DNA from 2 places in the Streptomyces sp. NPDC003456 genome. Region 1 is predicted to be linked to the other one. Evidence: riboswitches for the same ligand, from Rfam matches in the RefSeq annotation. Region 1 holds a riboswitch; the other holds the start of a gene.
The links. Region 1 has a riboswitch for cyclic di-AMP ahead of ACFYWG_RS27280 (M23 family metallopeptidase). Riboswitches for the same ligand answer to the same signal wherever they lie in the genome.

Region 1 (5,671 bases):
TCCCGTCCTGCCCCTCCCGACCAGCCGCGGAGCGTCGATGCCTCACCCGTACGTCCTGCTGTCCGCCGCCGTCTCCCTCGACGGCTTCCTGGACGACACCGGACCCGAACGCCTGCTCCTGTCGAGCCCGGCCGACTTCGACCGGGTCGACGAGGTGCGCGCGTCGGTCGACGCGATCCTGGTGGGCGCCGGCACGATCCGGGCCGACAACCCGCGCCTCCTGGTGAACTCCCCGGAGCGCCGCGCCGCCCGCACCGCCGCCGGCCGGCCCGCGTACCCCCTCAAGGTCACCGTCAGCGGCACCGGTGACCTGGACCCGGACGCCAACTTCTGGCACACCGGCGGCGAGAAGGTCCTCTACACCACCGACGAGGGCGCCGAGCGCGCCCGGGCCCTCGGCCTGGCCACCGACGTCATCCCCCTGGGCACCGCGCTCGACTGGCGCCGGCTCCTCACCCACCTGCACGACGTACGCGGCGTGCGGCGGCTCATGGTCGAGGGCGGCGGCCTGATCCACACCCAGCTGCTCACCCAAGGGCTCGCCGACGAGCTCCAGCTGGTCCTCGCCCCGCTCTTCGTCGGCCACCCCGCCGCGCCCCGCCTGTTCGGCCCGGGCGGTTACCCCTCCGGCCGCCTGCGGCTGCTGGAGACCCGCCGGATCGAGGACGTCGTCCTCATGCGCTACGAGCCGACCGCCCCCGGCACCGGACCGCTCCCGGTCGCCGCCGACCACCACTGGCTGGCCGCCGCCTGCGAACTGGCACAGCGGTGCCCGCCCTCGGACACGGCGTTCAGCGTCGGGGCCGTCGTGGTCGCGGCGGACGGCACCGAGCTGGCCCGCGGCCACTCCCGCGAGGGCGGCGACCCGGTCCTGCACGCCGAGGAGGCGGCCCTGGCCAAGCTCGACCCGGCCGACCCGAGGCTCGCCGGTGCGACCGTCTACAGCAGCCTCGAACCCTGCGCCCGCCGCGCCTCGCGGCCGGCGCCCTGCGCCCGGCTGATCCTGGACGCGGGTGTGCGGCGGGTCGTCACGGCCTGGCGCGAGCCGGACACCTTCGTCGCCGGGGCCGACGGCAGCGGCGTCCTGGCCGCCGGGGGAGCGCGGGTCGTCGTCCTGCCCGAGTACGAGGAGCGGGCCAAGGCCCCGAACCGGCACCTGCTGAGCTGACAGCGGTCCCCGCCGCCCCGCCGTCCCGGCCGCCGCCGGGACCGTACCGGCGCGGGGCGGCGACGGCCTCGGGCCGGGGTGTGCGCGGAGGGTCCCGCGGATGGCGTACACTGGTGAACACAACGACGCGGGGTGGAGCAGCTCGGTAGCTCGCTGGGCTCATAACCCAGAGGTCGCAGGTTCAAATCCTGTCCCCGCTACTGAAGGCCGAGGGCCGGAATCCGACAAGGGTTCCGGCCCTCGGTGTATTTCCCCCTCCGGCCCCTGACCGGCCATCACGCACCGTGAGTGAACCGCCCCGCTGCGCATAACAACTGACACACCGTCAAGTCCCCTGTGTCGCCGGAGGGGCGGTCAACTCGCCCGATTCACCCCGGTCATGGCAGGTTGGTCCGCGCGAAAAAGGTTAATGATCAAGCTGAAGCGCTGGAATACGCACCGCGCCATCCATTAACGTTCGATAACGCAGCGCGGTCGTCCCAGCCGTCACAGAAGGCGGCTCCGTGCGCACGCGCCGAATCCCGCAAGGGAACCGGGGAACCACCACTTGGGGTGAATCGGGCGGATGCCGCCGTGGCAGCACGGCTGGTATACGCGCGTAGGAGACCTTCCTGCTCCGAACCCGTCAGCTAACCCGGTAGGCGAGAAGGAAGGAAAGGAGCACGCCCACGTGGCGTCCAACCGGCCTGCCCCCACGGCCCCGTTCGCGGCGGACCAGCGCGACCCCGAGACCTTCGGCTTCGGCCGTCAGCGCACCGACGAGGGCCCGTTCCAGGAGTGGAACCCCACCGCGGAGTCCGTTCGCCCCGTCCGTGGCCGGCACCGCGTCTCCAAGCAGCGCGGCGGAGGGCTCGCCCGCAGCTCCACCGTCCTCGGCGTCGGTGTCATAGCCGCCGTCGGCGCGGGTGGCATGGCCAGCGCCCAGACCGGCAAGCCGCCGGTGTCGATCTCCGTCCCGGACCTTCCCTCGGTGGGTTCCCTCCTTTCGGACGACGACACCCCCGAAGGTTCCGCCACTCCGCTCAGCAGCCTGGGCACCACGACCGTGGCCGAGACCGAGCAGGGCGCCGACGGCGCCGGTGAGGCTCTGCGCGCCCGGATCATGGCCCAGGTCGAGCACCAGCAGGACCAGATCGACACCAAGGCCGCCGAGGACGCCGCGGCCGCCGCCGAGAAGGCGGCCAAGGAGGCCGTCGCCAAGGCGGAGAAGGAAGCCGAGGCCAAGGCCGCCGAGGCGAAGAGGAAGGCGGAGGAGGAGGCCGAGAAGAAGGCCGAGGCCGAGCGCCTCGCCGCCCTCGCCAAGCAGTACACGCTGCCGACCTCCTCGTACACGATCACCTCCTCCTTCGGTCAGGCCGGCGCGTACTGGTCCTCCGGCTACCACACCGGCCTCGACTTCGCCGCCCCCACGGGCACGCCGATCAAGGCGGTCCACAGCGGCACCATCACCGAGGCGGGCTGGAACGGCTCGTACGGCTACAAGACCGTCCTCACCCTCGATGACGGCACCGAGATCTGGTACGCGCACCAGTCGTCCATCGGCGTGAGCGTCGGCCAGAAGGTCAGCACCGGCGACGTCATCGGCCGTGTCGGCGCCACCGGCAACGTCACCGGCGCCCACCTCCACCTCGAAGTCCACTCCGCCGGCTCCGCGAGCGGCATCGACCCCATGGCGTGGCTGCGGGGCAAGGGACTGAACCCGTAGACGCACCGCGCCCGCGAAGCACCGGCAGCCCTGACGACGACCCCCCGACGCCAGGGCTGCCGGTTCTTCCGGCGCCGGTTTGCCCGACCTTTGCGCCGCGGCCGGAATGGGCTGTTCCGCACGGTCGTTGACGCAGGGCATGACTGCCACGACGTCTCTGCGCAAGCTCGGCTCCTCCGACCTCGAGGTCTTCCCGCTCGCCCTCGGCGGCAACGTCTTCGGCTGGACCGCCGACGAGGACCAGTCCTTCGCCGTCCTCGACGCCTACACGGCGGCCGGCGGCAACTTCGTCGACACCGCCGACGTCTACTCGGCGTGGGCCGAGGGCAACCGGGGCGGCGAGTCCGAGAGCATCCTCGGCGCCTGGCTCCAGGCACGCGGCAACCGCTCCGAGGTGGTCGTCGCCACCAAGGCCGGCCAGCACCCCGACTTCCAGGGGCTGTCCGCCGCCACCATCAAGGCCGCGGCCGACGCCTCCCTGCGGCGGCTGCGCACCGACCACATCGACCTCTACTACACCCACTACGACCGGCCCGAGGTGCCCGTCGAGGAGATCATCGGCGCCCTCGACGACCTCGTGAAGGCCGGCAAGGTGCGGTACATCGCCGCCTCCAACATCTCCGCGGAGCGGCTGCGGGAGTCCCTGGAGTTCTCCGACCGCGAGGGCCTGGCCCGGTACGTGGCCCTCCAGCCCCACTACAACCTGGTCTCCCGCGACACCTACGAGGGCGAGCTGCAGGACCTCGCCCAGCGCAGCGGCCTGGCGGCCGTGCCGTACTACGCGCTCGCGTCCGGCTTCCTCACCGGCAAGTACCGGCCCGGCACGACCGTCGAGAGCGCGCGGGCCGGGGGCGCGGCCAGGCATCTGGAGACCGAGCAGGGACGCCGGGTGCTCGACGCGCTCGACGGGATCGCCGCGGCGCACGGGGTGCCGGTGGCGACGGTGGCCCTGGCCTGGCTGGCCTCCCGCCCGACCGTGGTCGCCCCGATCGCCTCCGCTCGGACGGTGGAGCAGCTGCCGGCGCTGGTCGGAGTGGGTGGGCTGACCCTGACGGACGAGGAGACCGCCCGGCTCGACGAGGCGTCGGCCTGACGGGAGCGGGGGGAGCGGCGGCTCAGGAGCGGTAGGGGTTGTACGCCGGGTACGGAGCCGGCCCGGGCACCTGCCCGTACGCACCGTGCACCCCGTGCGCCGGCCAGGGCGGGAACATCACCGGGGGCGGCGGGGACGTGACCCGGGCCGCGTGGACCAGGGCCGGGCGGGCCGCCTCCCGGCGCCGCCACAGCTCGCCGAGCAGCTCCCGCTCGCGCACCGTGAAGCCGGCGCCGGCCCGGCCGCGGCGTGCCCGGTGCCGCAGGAACGCGAGGGACGTCGCGTACGCCTCGTACCGGGCCACCTCCCGCGCCGCGTCCCGGCCCGCGTGGCGCCGGGCCCGGGCGCGGGCGATCCGCCGGGCCCGCATGGAGCCCAGCGCGTAGGGCTCCGCCGGGTCCAGCCAGCCGGCCACCGCGTAGGCGGGCAGCTCCTCCCGCACGGTCCGCAGCTCCCGCTGCCGGGTCCATATCACCAGCCACGTCAGCAGGCCGAAGATCGGCACCATGAACGCCGCGTACACGGCGAAGAAGCCGTACTCGCCCAGCGACGAGGAGCCGTTCCACAGCGCGTGCATGCCCATCGCCAGCAGCAGCCCGGCGAGCGGGAACACCACCCGGCGGACCCGGCCCGCGTCCCCGCGCAGGGCGGCGACACCGAAGCCGATGCCCGTGAGGACGGTGAACAGCGGGTGGGCGAACGGCGACATGACGATGCGCACGAAGAACGTCGCCGCCGTCACGGACGCGATGCCCGTGCCGCCGGTCAAGCGGTCCGTGCCGAAGGCGGTGCCCAGGTAGAGGATGTTCTCGGTGAACGCGAAGCCGGTCGCCGTGACGCCGGCGATGACGACGCCGTCGATGATCCCGGTGAAGTCGCGCCGCCGGAACAGGAAGACCAGCAGGACGGCGGCCGCCTTGGCGGACTCCTCGACCACCGGCGCTATCACCGTCGCGCCGAGCGTGTCCGCGCGGGACGGGTCCGCGGTCGCCGTCGCTATCCATCTGGTCGCGAAGCTGTTGGCGACGATCGCGATCAGCGCCGCCGCGCACGCGCCCCAGGCGAAGCAGAACAGCAGGTTGCGCCAGGGGCCGGGTTCCACCCGGTCCAGCCAGCGGAACGACGCGAGCAGCAGGGGGACCGGGAGGACGGCCAGGCCCAGTCCGACCAGGAACCCCTCCGTGCCGGTCTCCTCGCGCACCAGGGCGAGGATGACCAGGCCGGATATCGCGAGCAGCGTGCTCGGCGCGCCGTAGCGCACCCAGGGGCGCTGCCACCAGTGCGCGTGCCGCAGGGAACCGCCGACGGGGGCGCCGCCGGCGGGACCACGGGGATACGGATGCGGGGAACTGGTGGCCACGGCTTTGACCCTAACGACGGAGGGGCGCTGTCCGCAGGCGGGAACGTACGGGTGCGGTCAGGTGCCTGCGAGGGGCTGGGGCTGGTCCGCGTGTGGTACGCGCCGGAACAGGAGGTCGTTCACGACATGTCCCTTGTCCAGTCCCTGGCCCTCGAAACGGGTCAGCGGCCGGAAGTCGGGGCGCGGGGCGAATCCGCCGTCCGCCTGCGTGTTCGCGAAGTCGGGGTGGGCCGTGAGGACCTCGAGCATCTGCTCGGCGTACGGCTCCCAGTCGGTGGCGCAGTGCAGCAGCGCGCCGGGCCGCAGCCGGGTGGCGGCCAGGGACAGGAAGTCGGGCTGGATGAG
Region 2 (5,671 bases), on a different contig from region 1:
GCGACCTGCTCCGGCGAGGGCGGGTCGCTCACCACGCCGTCGCGGACCAGGTGCCGCTCCGTCATGCGCACGCAGCCGATGTCCACCGACCGGGCCGCCCGGACCCGGTCGTCGCCCACGACGAACTCGGTCGAGCCGCCGCCGATGTCCACCACCAGGTAGGGCGTGGGGAGGCGGTCGCCCCCGGCCAGCTCCTTGGTGGCGCCGGTGAAGGAGAACTCGGCCTCCTGGTCCCCGGTGATCACCTCGGGCTCCACGCCGAGGATGTCCAGCACCCCGCGCACGAACTCGTCGCGGTTCTCGGCGTCCCGGGAGGCGGAGGTGGCCACGAACCGCAGCCGCTGCGCGCCGAGCTCCTTGATGATCCCGGCGTACTCCCGGCAGGCCGCGAAGGTCCGCCGGAGCGCCTCGGGGGCCAGCCGGCCGGTGCGGTCGACGCCCTGCCCGAGCCGCACGACGGTCATGCGGCGGTCCAGGTCGGTCAGCGCTCCGGTGGCCGGGTCCACGTCGGCGACCAGCAGGCGGATGGAGTTCGTGCCGCAGTCCACGGCGGCGACCCTGGTCACTGTCCGTCCTCCCCGGTCGGCTCGGACGCGGAGCGGCCCGCGTCCGCGGCGCCGGCCTGCGAGCCGTCACCGCTCGGCGGCCCGGCGGGCGTCACGCAGGTGCCCTTGCGCCACCACTGGGGCAGCATGGCGAGCGCCTCGTCGCCCAGCGGGTTCACGCCCGGCCCCGCGGCCAGCGAGTGCGCGACCAGCACGTGCAGGCACTTCACGCGGTCCGGCATACCGCCCGCGCTCGGGAAGTTCTTCAGCTCCTCGATCTCGTCGCGGCGCCGGATGTAGTCCTCGTGGGCCGCCCGGTACGCCGCCGCCAGCTCCGGGTCCGCGGCCAGGCGCTCGGTCATCTCCTTCATGACGCCGTTCGCCTCCAGCGTGCCGATCGCCGAGTTGGCCTTGGGGCACGTCAGGTAGTAGAGCGTCGGGAAGGGCGTGCCGTCGGGCAGGCGCGGGGCCGTCTCGACGACGTCGGGCTGTCCGCAGGGGCAGCGGTGCGCGATGGCCCGCAGTCCGCGCGGGGGCCGACCGAGCTGCTGCTTGAAGGCCTCGACGTCCGCGTCGGTGGGCTCGGTGCGCGGGGTGGTCGGCGGGGGCGTTTCCATGACTGTCTTCAGGGTGTCTTTCTCTGGGTTCTCTGCGGGGGTCACTGGGGGACGCGTCACCGGCCGGAGTCGTCGGCCTTGTCGACCCCGTCCCAGACGTTGGCGTACCAGGGGCGGTCGGCCGCGCCCAGGTCGGTGCGCGACTGCTTCGCCGCGTCCGGGTCGACGACGACGAATCCCGTCTCCCCCGGCATGACGTAGTGCAGCCGCTGCCGGATCTGCTGCTCCGCGTACGCGTCGTCCTGCCAGCGCGCCTTGGCGTCGCGCAGCTTCTCGACGCGCTCGCGGGCCTGCCGCTGCTCGCGTTGCAGGTCCTCGATCTCGGCGCGCTGGGAGACGTACTGCCGCATCGGCCAGGCCAGGGCGACGATCAGCGAGCACATCACCAGCGCCAGCAGCGCGGCCCGGCCGGTCAGCCGGGAGCGGCGTGCCTGGCGCCTGGTCTGGGAGCGGTAGACCCGGGCCGCGGTCTGCTCACCGAGCAGCCGGATCCTGGTCGCGGTGGAGAACCGGTCCCGGTCCTTCACGGCCATGTCAGTCCGCCTCCCGCTCCGCCGTCCATACGCGCGTACGTCCCCGGACACGGTACGGGACCGAGTACGAGGACGTACGTACGACGCCGCTGCCGACGAGCCGGGTCTGCCGGCCGTCAGCCCTTGAAGCGCGGGAAGGCGCTGCGGCCGGCGTAGACCGCGGCGTCGTCGAGGATCTCCTCGATGCGCAGCAGCTGGTTGTACTTGGCGACGCGCTCGGAGCGGGCCGGGGCGCCGGTCTTGATCTGGCCGCAGTTGGTGGCGACGGCCAGGTCGGCGATGGTGACGTCCTCGGTCTCGCCGGAGCGGTGGGACATCATGCACTTGAAGCCGTTGCGCTGGGCCAGCTCGACGGCGTCCAGGGTCTCGGTCAGCGAGCCGATCTGGTTGACCTTGACCAGGAGCGCGTTGGCCGCGCCCTCCTCGATGCCGCGGGCCAGGCGCTCGGGGTTGGTGACGAACAGGTCGTCGCCGACGAGCTGGACCTTGTCACCGAGCTTGTCGGTGATGGTCTTCCAGCCCTCCCAGTCGTCCTCGAACAGCGGGTCCTCGATGGAGACGAGCGGGTACGCGTCGACGAGCTCCGCGTAGTACTCGGTCATCTCGGCCGCCGAGCGCTCCTTGCCCTCGAAGGTGTAGACGCCGTCCTTGTAGAACTCGGAGGCGGCGACGTCGAGGGCCAGGGCGATCTGCTCGCCGGGGGTGTAGCCGGCCTCGTTGATCGCCTCGAGGATGAGGTCGAGGGCTTCGCGGTTGGAGCCGAGGTTCGGGGCGAAGCCGCCCTCGTCGCCGAGGCCGGTGGCCAGGCCCTTGCTCTTCAGGACCTTCTTCAGCGTGTGGTAGACCTCGGCGCCCCAGCGCAGGGCCTCGGAGAAGGACTCCGCGCCGATCGGGGCGATCATGAACTCCTGGATGTCCACGTTGGAGTCGGCGTGCGAGCCGCCGTTCAGGATGTTCATCATCGGCACCGGCAGCAGGTGCGCGTTGGGGCCGCCCAGGTAGCGGAACAGCGGCAGGTCGCTGGCCTCGGAGGCGGCGTGGGCGACGGCGAGCGAGACGCCGAGGATGGCGTTGGCGCCCAGCGAGCCCTTGTTGTCGGTGGCGTCCAGGTCGAACATCGCCTGGTCGATCAGGCGCTGCTCGGTGGCGTCGTAGCCGACCAGCTCCGGGCCGATCTGCTCGATGACCGCGAGGACGGCCTTCTCCACACCCTTGCCGAGGTAGCGGTTCGAGTCGCCGTCGCGGAGCTCGATGGCCTCGAAGGCGCCCGTGGAGGCGCCGGACGGGACGGCGGCACGACCGGTGCTGCCGTCGTCGAGGCCGACCTCGACCTCGACCGTGGGGTTGCCTCGGGAGTCCAGGATTTCCCGGGCTACGACGACGTCGATGGACGGCACGAGCATCTCCTTCTTATGTGACGCGGTGACGCGGGTCGCGTGGACCCGGCGGGGTGCGGGCCGTGGTGGCTCGCGACATGAGCCTAACCGGCTCCGGGCGATCGGCCACCGGGTCGCCCACCCCATGGACAGAACCGAGAGTAAATTGTTTCCGAACGGAACAAAGCAGGTTCGCCCAGACCGGCCGAAACTCCGCCGCCGCGGCCGGGGCCGGACATGACCCCGCCCCGGCGCGTACGGGGGGTACACGCACCGGGGCGGGGTGTCCGTGGGGACGGGGGCCGCCGTCGGGCGGGGGGCCGCCTGTCAGGGCGGGGCCTCCCGCGAGGGCGGGGCCGCCGGACGGCCGGACCGCAAGTGAGCGCGGTGCGGACCGCCCTGCGGCGGTCGGGCGCTGCTGCTTACTTCAGGTGCAGCTGCTGGCCCGGGTAGATGAGGTTGGCGTCCTCGACGATGTCCTTGTTCAGCTGGAACAGCTTCTCCCAGCCGCCCTTGACCTTCTCCTCGGCGGCGATGGAGCTGAGGGTGTCGCCCTTGACGACCTTGTACTCGCCGTCGCCCTTCTTGACCTTCTTGCCGGTCGGGGTGGTGACGGTCTTCTTGGCGGCCGGGCGCTCGTCGGAGCGGGAGGCCGGCTGCGGCTGGGTCTCGCGGGACTCGGTGCTCTGCTGGCTCTGCTGGCTCTGCTGCGAGGTGCCGGCGGAGCTGCCCAAGTCGCCGGTGGAACCGCCGCCGGTGTAGGCGGCGCTCGACAGGCCCTTGCCGCAGACGGGCCAGGCGCCCTTGCCCTGGCCGGCGAGGACCTTCTCGGCGATCTCGATCTGCTGCGCCTTGGTGGCCTGGTCGGCGGTGGAGGCGTACTTGGTGCCGCCGTAGCCGGCCCAGGTGGAGGCGGAGAACTGCAGACCGCCGTAGTAACCGTTGCCGGTGTTGATGGACCAGTTGCCGCCGGACTCGCACTGGGCGACGGCCTCCCACTCGGAGGCGGTGGCGGCGGAGGCGTTGCCGGCCGCCATCAGCGGAGCGGCGACGGCGGCGGAGGCGACACCGGCGACGGCGATGGCGCGGGTGGCCTTGGACGGACGACGGTGCTTGCCCTTGCCGGAAAACAGCATGGATGGATCCCCTCACCGACGCCTGCGAGGTGAGCTGTCGGGTTCGGGCCGGTTGAGTTGCCCGGCCACGTCCCTCACGGGACGCGGCTCCACCCCTAGCCCTTCCGGCTCGACGAACCGGTCGGGCACCTACCTTGGGTCCCCCGCTCCTGCCTACGGCGCTTGACGCGACGACTGTTCCCGTGCGGCCGCTGGCAGGATTCGGCGTTGCGGCAGCCGGGGCTCGCGGTGACGAGCGGTCACGACCGTAGACAGGCGATCGCCGGAATTTCAAAGACGATCAGGGCTTCTGAGATCTATCTCTCACCGTGCCGATACGGGACATAGGCCGCGAAACATGGCGTGAACTCGCGGCATTTCGGGGCGACTTCCGCCGCCGTTCCCGCACTGCCCGAACGGCTACTTCCCGTCCGTTTCGTCCTCCGCCGTGAGCGTCTGACCGGGCAGAACGAGGTCCGGTTCGCTCTCGGCCCCCTTCTCGTCGCCGTCGTAGAACTCGTCCCATCCGCCGTCGATCCGGAGGGAGTCGGCGATGGACCAGAGGCTGTCCCCGACGCCGACGATGTAGGCGCCCTCGGACTGCTCTTCGGACGCCTCCTCGCCGCGCGAGGCGTGCCGGCCCGAGGACCCTCCCGCATGGCCGTCCGCGGACTCGGCGCTCTCGTCGGCGCTGGGGCCGCGGTGCCGGCCGGAGCCGGTGTCGGCCGCGGCCGAAGACTCGGCGCTCGGACGGGACTTGCCGGAGGGGGCACTCTCGGGCGTGGCCGACTTCGAGCCGCCGGAGCCCTTGCCGGCGGCACGCGAGCCGGGCGACTTGTCGGAATTGGCTGTTTCATCCGGAGATGCCGACGGCGCGTCAGACGACGCCGCGCCGGACGGAGAAGAGGACGGGGACGTCGCCGACGGGGAGGGCGTGGCGGAAGACCTGGACGATTGGGGTGAGTCGAGCAATCCGCGCGAATCAGTCGGAGCGGATTCATCGGACGAGTCGGACTCGCCGGACGAGCCCTTCTCCAGACCGGAGAGGAGCCCGCAGGTGTGCCAGGCGCCGGCCCCCTGGTCGGCGAGGATTCTCTCGGCGACGGCTATCTGCTGCGAGCGGCTGGCCAGGTCGGCGCTCGGGGCGTGGTCGAGCCCGCCGTAGCTCTCCCAGTCCTCCTGGGACAGTGCGAGGCCGCCGAAGTAGCCGTTGCCGCTGTTCTGGCTCCAGGCCCCGCCGGTCTCGCAGTCCGCGATCCGGTCCCAGGTGGTGCCGTCGGCAGCGCTGGCACCGGACGCCCCGAGGAGCGGGATCGCGATGGCGGAGCCGGTCACTCCGGCCGCGACGAGGAGAGCCGGAGCCTGGCGGGGGCGACGGTGACGACCGTTCCCGGAGAGCATACGGAGACCTTTCGCAAGACAGCAGTGACCCTCGCGGCGCCGTGACCGGGCCGCGTTGATGGGTGAACGTATCGGCAGACGATC

Region 2: linked by a shared signal. The riboswitch ahead of ACFYWG_RS29165 (transglycosylase family protein) and the one ahead of ACFYWG_RS27280 (M23 family metallopeptidase) in region 1 are both predicted to bind cyclic di-AMP.

Annotation. Positions count from the first base shown of each region.
Region 1 is NZ_JBIAOK010000006.1:633,380-639,050, forward strand. Features, by position in the region: gene ACFYWG_RS27270 (dihydrofolate reductase family protein) at 38-1,168, shown strand; tRNA gene ACFYWG_RS27275 (tRNA-Met) at 1,295-1,368, shown strand; cyclic di-AMP (ydaO/yuaA leader) riboswitch at 1,671-1,827, shown strand; gene ACFYWG_RS27280 (M23 family metallopeptidase) at 1,839-2,873, shown strand; gene ACFYWG_RS27285 (aldo/keto reductase) at 3,013-3,966, shown strand; gene ACFYWG_RS27290 (PrsW family intramembrane metalloprotease) at 3,989-5,326, opposite strand; gene trmB (tRNA (guanosine(46)-N7)-methyltransferase TrmB) at 5,384-5,671, opposite strand, start outside.
Region 2 is NZ_JBIAOK010000007.1:388,063-393,733, reverse strand. Features, by position in the region: gene ACFYWG_RS29185 (exopolyphosphatase) at 1-566, opposite strand, end outside; gene ACFYWG_RS29180 (DUF501 domain-containing protein) at 563-1,162, opposite strand; gene ACFYWG_RS29175 (septum formation initiator family protein) at 1,219-1,695, opposite strand; gene eno (phosphopyruvate hydratase) at 1,812-3,092, opposite strand; gene ACFYWG_RS29165 (transglycosylase family protein) at 3,494-4,207, opposite strand; cyclic di-AMP (ydaO/yuaA leader) riboswitch at 4,212-4,378, opposite strand; gene ACFYWG_RS29160 (transglycosylase family protein) at 4,607-5,587, opposite strand.